One region of the Caballeronia sp. LZ001 genome, then DNA from elsewhere that is predicted to be linked to it. Evidence: predicted binding sites of a transcription regulator. Region 1 holds the regulator's gene; the other holds the start of a gene.
What was found. Region 1 encodes FNR, which switches genes on or off when oxygen is low (the NO sensors DNR and NnrR bind a similar motif). Its sites were predicted from a motif close to TTGATNNNNATCAA; they were not measured.

Region 1 (3,407 bases):
TCAGGCAATCGCGCGAGGAACTTCGCGCGCTTTCTGCGAATCTTCAGCAGATGCGCGAGCAGGAAAAGAGCCGGATCGCGCGTGAACTGCATGACGACCTCGGCCAGACGCTCAGCGCATTGAAGATGGAAATGTCCGTGCTCAAGGCGCGGCTCGACGCGCAGGGCAAGTTCGACGATGGCATCGCCGCCCAAATGCAGCGCATGCTTGGCCTGGTCGACTGCAATATCGCGTCGCTCAGGCGCATCGCTGCGCATCAACGGCCGGTCATGCTCGACGATCTCGGTTTGCCGGCGGCCATCGACTGGCTCGTCGAGGATTTCATTCAGCGCCACGGCATCGAGGTCAGGCACGAGTTCGACACTGGCGATCTCGCGTTCAATACGGACGCGGCGACCGCTGTTTTTCGCATCGTCGAAGAGGCGCTCACGAATATCGTTCGCCATGCGCACGCGAGCCGCGTCGATCTGTCGCTCAGCGCCGACCGCGACAATTGCGTGCTGCGCGTGGGCGACGACGGAATCGGCGCTTCGGCCTTGCCATCGGCGAACGCGAAATCGTTCGGCTTGCTGGGCGTGCGCGAGCGGGCGAACGCGCTGGGCGGGCGCGTCCAGATAGATTCGATGCCGGAAAGCGGCTTCGTGCTGACCGTAGTTCTGCCGCGCGACGCCGTGCGGGAAAAGGAATCGCAACCATGACGATAAAAGTGCTGATCGCGGACGACCACACGCTGGTACGCGACGGACTGCGCCATATTCTTGCCGACGCGAGCGGCTTCGAGGTCGCCGGCGAAGCGAGCGACGCGGCCAGTACGCTTGCTCTCGTTCGTTCGACGCCGGCGCACGTGCTGGTCCTCGATCTGTCGATGCCGGGCCGCAGCGGCCTCGATCTGCTCGGCCAGATCAAGGAGGAAAAGCCCGGCCTGCGCATTCTCGTACTCACCATGCACGCGGAGCAGCAATACGCCACGCGGGCGTTCAAGGCAGGCGCATCCGGCTATCTCACCAAGGAAAGCGCGAGCTCGGAACTGGTCTCTGCCGTGACCAAGGTCGCCGCGGGGGGCGCGTACGTGAGCCTCGCGATGGCTGAACGCTTCGCGCAGAACCTGAGCGGGCGCGCCGAGCTTCTACCGCATGAACATCTGTCGGACCGCGAATTCGAAGTCTTCCGGCGGCTTTGCGCGGGCGAGTCCATCAATATGATCGGCGAGACGCTGTGCGTGAGCGCCAAGACGATCAGCACATACAAGGCGCGCATACTCGAGAAAATGCAGATGTCGCATGAAGCGGCGCTCGTGCGTTATGCAGTCAAGCATAAGCTGTTCGACGACGAAGACAACGAAGTCTGACCGGCCTCCCGCGTGTCAGGATTTCCCTACACGCCTTCCCAAATCCCTACCGACCTTTCCATCGCTGCCGATTTGCTTTCGAGATAGCGCGGCTGATAATCGATGCATGGATTCATGCGGCGTATCGAACTTCCGGGTCTCACGACATTCGGCTCGGACGCGAATCTGAAATTCGACAGGAGCCTTGCATGTTACTCGATAGCGAACACAGATCCATCGCCGTTCGATCCGAAGCGCCGGCGCCGCGCTGCGCTTTTCAGATCGCGGAAAGTTCCAGGTCCGCCGCGACACGCAACGGCGTGCGCTGCTCGACCTGTTCGATGCAGCGAATCTGCATGCCGGGCGGGCTCTCGCGCGATGAATACGAGCGGCTCGATGCGATCATCTGCGCGACGCGGACCGTACGGCGCGGCGAAACGCTCTACCGCTGCGGCGACGCATTCCGCAGCCTCTATGCCGTACGCAGCGGCTGCTTCAAGACCGTCGTCATGCATCGCGAAGGCAACGGGCAAGTCACGGGCTTTCACCTGGCGGGCGACGCGCTCGGGCTCGACGGCGTGAGTTCGGACCACTATAGCTGCGACGCCACCGCACTGGAGGAGAGCGTGGTTTGCGTCATTCCGTTCGATCTGCTCGAACGGCTGTGCCGCGAGGTCAGGACCATTCAGCATCACGTACATCGTCTGATGGGCAGCGAAATCGTGCGCGAATCCAGGCTCATGATGCTGCTCGGCACGATGTCGGCGGAACAGCGCGTCGCTGCGTTCCTGCTCAATCTCTCGTCGCGCATGAAGGCGCGCGGCTATTCGCCGGCGCAGTTCGTGCTGCGAATGACGCGCGAGGAAATCGGCAGTTATCTGGGCCTCAAGCTGGAAACGGTGAGCCGGATGTTCTCAAAGCTGCATAAGGCTGGCGTGGTGGACACGCGAGGCAAGGAAGTGCGGATTCTGGATCGCGAGGGGCTCGAACGGGTATGAGCAACGCCTCGGGTTAAAGAGCGGGACTGGCGCACGCGCGGAGCGCTCTTCGTGTGAGCGCCCGGAAGTATGCGCTCTGCGCATCCGGTGACCGACGCGCATCGCTTCGTAGATCATGCGCTGCTTCTCTGCCGAAGAAGGCGCACGGCATGCTCGAACACCTGATGGATCGCCGCGCTCAAATCGGAACTCGAGATACTCCCGGCCGAGACGACGTCGAATTCGCGCGTCACCAGATCGAGCCGGGCATCATAGAGGCAGGTTCCCGACTGGTCGAGATGGGCCTCGATGCTCAAGTGGCAGTTGGCAATGTCTTTCGCGACGCGTTCGAGCCGAACCAGACCGACGCCGGCTTCTCGCTCTATCTCATCCGAGCCGGCAAAACCCAGACAGGCGATCTGCATTCCGAGGCCCATGGTCTTTCTCTCCCTTCCTTCACGGTTCCTGCATACACTGCGAAGCGGGCGTCTGATGCGCTACATGCTTCACCATCGGCGCGTCACCGGCGACTCATCCCCGCGGCGTGCGATCACGCCGCGTCGTCTATCGGACCGTCAGCCGGCGCCAGCACGAAGGCGCGAAACTTCATCTCGATGCTGCGTATCTGGCTCGCGCATCGCGCATATAGCAGGCCCGGCCCGCCATCCATTCCATACATGCCCCGGCACATGCCTTTGAGGCTTATGCGCGCATCGTCACTGCTCGTACCCGACGGCGTGCGTGTCGCCTACAGATAGACGACGCCGGCTTCGAGCGGGCGTCCCGTTTCTATCTCGGCGGCGTTCGCACGGCGGATGCGCGTGGCGGAGTAGCGCGCGACATACTCCCGGGTCCGCTCCCAACGGCGCGAGCATTCGTCCGGGCCGGCGCAATCCATCGCGGCAAATTCCCGCGCCTCGACGAGCGCCGGCTCCGTTTGCCTGAATCGATTCCAGCGGTCATCGGGCGCGCATGCCGCGAGTCCGAGCAGCAATGCTGCGCACAGCGCCGACTTTCTCATCTTGCACTCCGCTCCAGAGGCTTCGTCGATGCCACGACGATACCGGCGCGCGGGCGCTCCGGGTTTGATTTAACTCATCGGA
Region 2 (3,407 bases), on a different contig from region 1:
GCGAGCGTTACGGCTCGATCTGCACGGGCGCGTTTGCGCTGGGTCATGCCGGTCTGCTCGACGGGCGCGGAGTGACCACGCACTGGCAGAATGCGCCGCGTCTGGCCGAGCGCTTTCCACAGGCGCGCGTGGAGTTGGATCGCATCTATATGCGCGATGGGCGGCTCGTGACGTCGGCCGGAGTGACGGCGGGTATCGATGTGGCGCTCGCGCTCGTCGCGGAAGATCACGGGCCGCGCGTGGCGCTTGCGGTGGCGAAGCGCCTCGTCGTGTTCGCGCAGCGGCGCGGCGGACAGTCGCAGTTCAGCCCTTATCTGAGCGCGCCTGCCGACGAGACATCGCCGGTGGCGAAAGTGCAGGGTTATGTGATGGAGCACATCGGCGAAAGGCTCGCAGTGTCGCAACTCGCGAAGGTCGCGGGCATGAGCGAGCGCAATTTCGCGCGGGCCTTCGTGCAGCTCGCGCAGATGACGCCGCACGAGTTCGTCGAGCGCGCGCGGGTCGATGCTGCGCGCAACGCGCTCGAAAGCACGGATACGCCGCTCAAGACCGTGGCCTACGAATGCGGCTTCGGCACCGCGGACCGCATGCGCCTCGTGTTCATGCGGCGGCTCGGGGTATCGCCGAACGACTATCGGCTGAGCTTTAGGACACGCTTTTCAAAGTGATGGAACAGGCGTCGCCGTGCGTTCGTTAAAATTGGGATAACGAGGCGTGCCGCTGTTGCGGCTTTTCTTGCTGCGGGCACGCTGCATCGCAAACTAAATCGACAGACGGAAGATCGAATGACGACACAAGCGTCCCCCGTGCAGGACCCCTTCGAGCGGCGCGCATTGCTGCTGCATCTCGGCGATGTGCTGGAAACCGTGTTCTGCCTGAGTCAATGCGCCGATGACTATCCGAGCATCGCCGATGCGGTGCGTGGCACCGATGCGCTCGCGGACTTCACGCTGCTTGGCTTCGTCGCGGGCGACATGACGCCGCGCGAGTTTATCCGGCGCGCGTCGGGCGCGTTTTTCGTGTGGCCGAAGGCGCTGCTCGACGAGACGCTCAATCGGCCGATGCTCGCGAATACCGTGCGTCACGATCTATTCGAAGACAACGCGAAAGGCTGGGATGCGTACGTCGAGGAACGACGCCGCGAGGTGGTCTGGTTTGGCGAGGACTTGCCGGAGGTCGAGCAGAACACAGCGTCATTGGATGCAGCCGAGTCCAGCGATTCAGCGAAGACGTCGCGGTATGCGACCTGGCCGTGGCCGCATAAGGCGAAGGATGCGTCATAGCGTGCCAAGCAATGGTCTTGCGGGGCGAGGACATTGGCAGCCTGTTCGTAGCGCATCGAGGCGCGCGGACCTACGAACACGTCCGCGTTCTGCGATCCTCCCAACCCCGCACGAAGCTCAGGGCTTCTTGCTCATACTGCCCGCGCCCGCATCCATCCCCAAGCCATTCGGCCGATCCGGCGCTGGTCCCTTTCCCGCCGAGGTCTTGCCCGGCGTCGTCTTGAGCGCATCGCTCGCCGATGCCGCCGCTGCGGCAGGTGTCGTCGAGCTGTGTTCCTGATAAGCCGGAGTACTGTCGTAGTGCAGCTTGTTCGGTTGCTGGGCGCTTGCCACGACTGCGATCGTGCCGCCGAGCAGTATCCCCGCCGTGCGGCTGAGTGCGCCGATTATCGGTTTCATGTATCGCCTCCCGTTGTTGTGCGCCCGACTGTAGCCAGCAAACAACGGACCCGCGAACATAGCTTGTTCTCGCGCAAAGTCCCCCGCAGGAGAGCAGACCACGGCGTCTTGCCTTGACGCGCATCAACGCCGGGCTGTGCTGCGCTCGGGACAATTCCTGTGCAGGACATCGATCCAGAACAGGGAAAACCAGCAATGAAAACAGTGAAAGCAGGCATTAGCGCCATCGTCGTGGCATGCGCGGCATTGTGCGCGGGCATGGCACACGCGGCGGAAGATTCGTCGTCGAACGTTTCGATGAGCGGCATCCATGCAGGCGATGTGCTCGTGCGGTTGCGCGCCATCAGCATCGAGCCGCAAGTGAGCGCGGGCGGGGCGCTCGGCACGCTCAACACCAACGTGAACAACTCCATCGTTCCCGAACTCGACTTCACCTACATGATTCGCGACGACATCGGCGTCGAGCTGATTCTCGCGACCTCGCGGCATCAGGTGACATCGAGCATAGGCGGGCTGGGCGGCGTGGGTGTTTTGCCGCCGACCTTGCTGTTGCAATACCACTTCAATCATGCGGGACGCGTGCGGCCCTATGTCGGCGCGGGTATCAACTACACGCTCTTCTACAACGACAAACTGAAAGCGGGCGACGCCGATGTCTCCATCAAGCACAGCAGCTTCGGCCCCGCGCTTCAGGCGGGCGTCGATGTGCAGGTCGCGAAGAATCTGTTCGTCAACGCGGACGTCAAGAAGATCTGGATGCGCACGAGCGCGTCGGCGGGCGGCGTCGATCTCGGCTCGCTCAAGATCGACCCGTGGGTGTTCGGCGTTGGCGTGGGCATGAAGTTCTAAGGGCGAAACAGGCGGCGACCGACCCGTTTTATCGAAATTTGGCGGATGAAGCCGGTGCTTCTGGCGTGGAACACTTTGCCGGCACGGTATTCTTGCAGCAGGCCCGGCGCAGACGCGCGCGGTCACCTGCCGCCTGAGGCCGGCGTGACCCCGTGCGCGCTGCAACGACTAATAACACCGCATCGGGGAAACGCAAGCCAATGAGACCTTCCACTTACGCGGGATTCGCTTTGCTCGTCAGTTGTGGCGCGGCCTTCGCGCAACAACCGCTCGCCTTGCCCGGCCGCAGTCAGAGCACGGGGCAGCAGAGCGTCGACAACGCGGCCTGCTACGCCTATGCCAATCAGACGACCAAGGTCGTGATGGCGCGCGAGCCGCAGACCGCACCCAAGAACAACGCCATCGAGACGCGCACGCTCGGGGCTCCGCGCCCGGTTGAGCCGCCGTTGCCGCCGGTTGCATCGGGCGCGCTGGCCGCGTCGGCGGCGCCGGCATCGGGCGCATCCGCGACGATGGCGGGCCGGCCCGCAGGCGCTTCGGCGACGGTTGCCGCGGGCGCATCGGCGCCGATGGGCGCATCCGGAGCCGCGGTCGCTGCAGGTGCTTCGGGCGCATCGGGCGCCGTGGCGGCCTCGGGCGCATCGGATGCAAATTACGCCGAGATGAAAATGCCGCCGATGCCGCCGCCCGAGCCGCCAATGGTGCGCTACTGGCGCGCGTACGGCGAGTGCATGCAAAATCGCGGTTACTACGTTCGCTGAAGCCGAGGGCCGCCGATGAGCGCATTCGCTCGAGTGCGCTCGTTGCATCGGCTAATGCAGGGCGCTTGTCGCGCTCGTGGCTATACGGCTGAAGCAGACGGTGAAAGAGTATTCA

Region 2: P9292_RS17185 (OmpW family outer membrane protein) is a predicted target of FNR. The motif match lies at 1,796-1,809, and genes of this name have one in related genera.

The regions. Positions count from the first base shown of each region.
Region 1 covers NZ_JARTVX010000001.1:72,796-76,202, reverse strand. The annotation lists gene P9292_RS00390 (PAS domain-containing sensor histidine kinase) at 1-698, shown strand, start outside; gene P9292_RS00385 (response regulator transcription factor) at 695-1,348, shown strand; gene fnr (fumarate/nitrate reduction transcriptional regulator Fnr) at 1,537-2,325, shown strand; gene P9292_RS00375 (hypothetical protein) at 2,439-2,741, opposite strand; gene P9292_RS00370 (hypothetical protein) at 3,053-3,325, opposite strand.
Region 2 covers NZ_JARTVX010000004.1:1,398,743-1,402,149, forward strand. The annotation lists gene P9292_RS17170 (GlxA family transcriptional regulator) at 1-668, shown strand, start outside; gene P9292_RS17175 (hypothetical protein) at 786-1,283, shown strand; gene P9292_RS17180 (hypothetical protein) at 1,401-1,682, opposite strand; gene P9292_RS17185 (OmpW family outer membrane protein) at 1,878-2,531, shown strand; gene P9292_RS17190 (hypothetical protein) at 2,732-3,292, shown strand.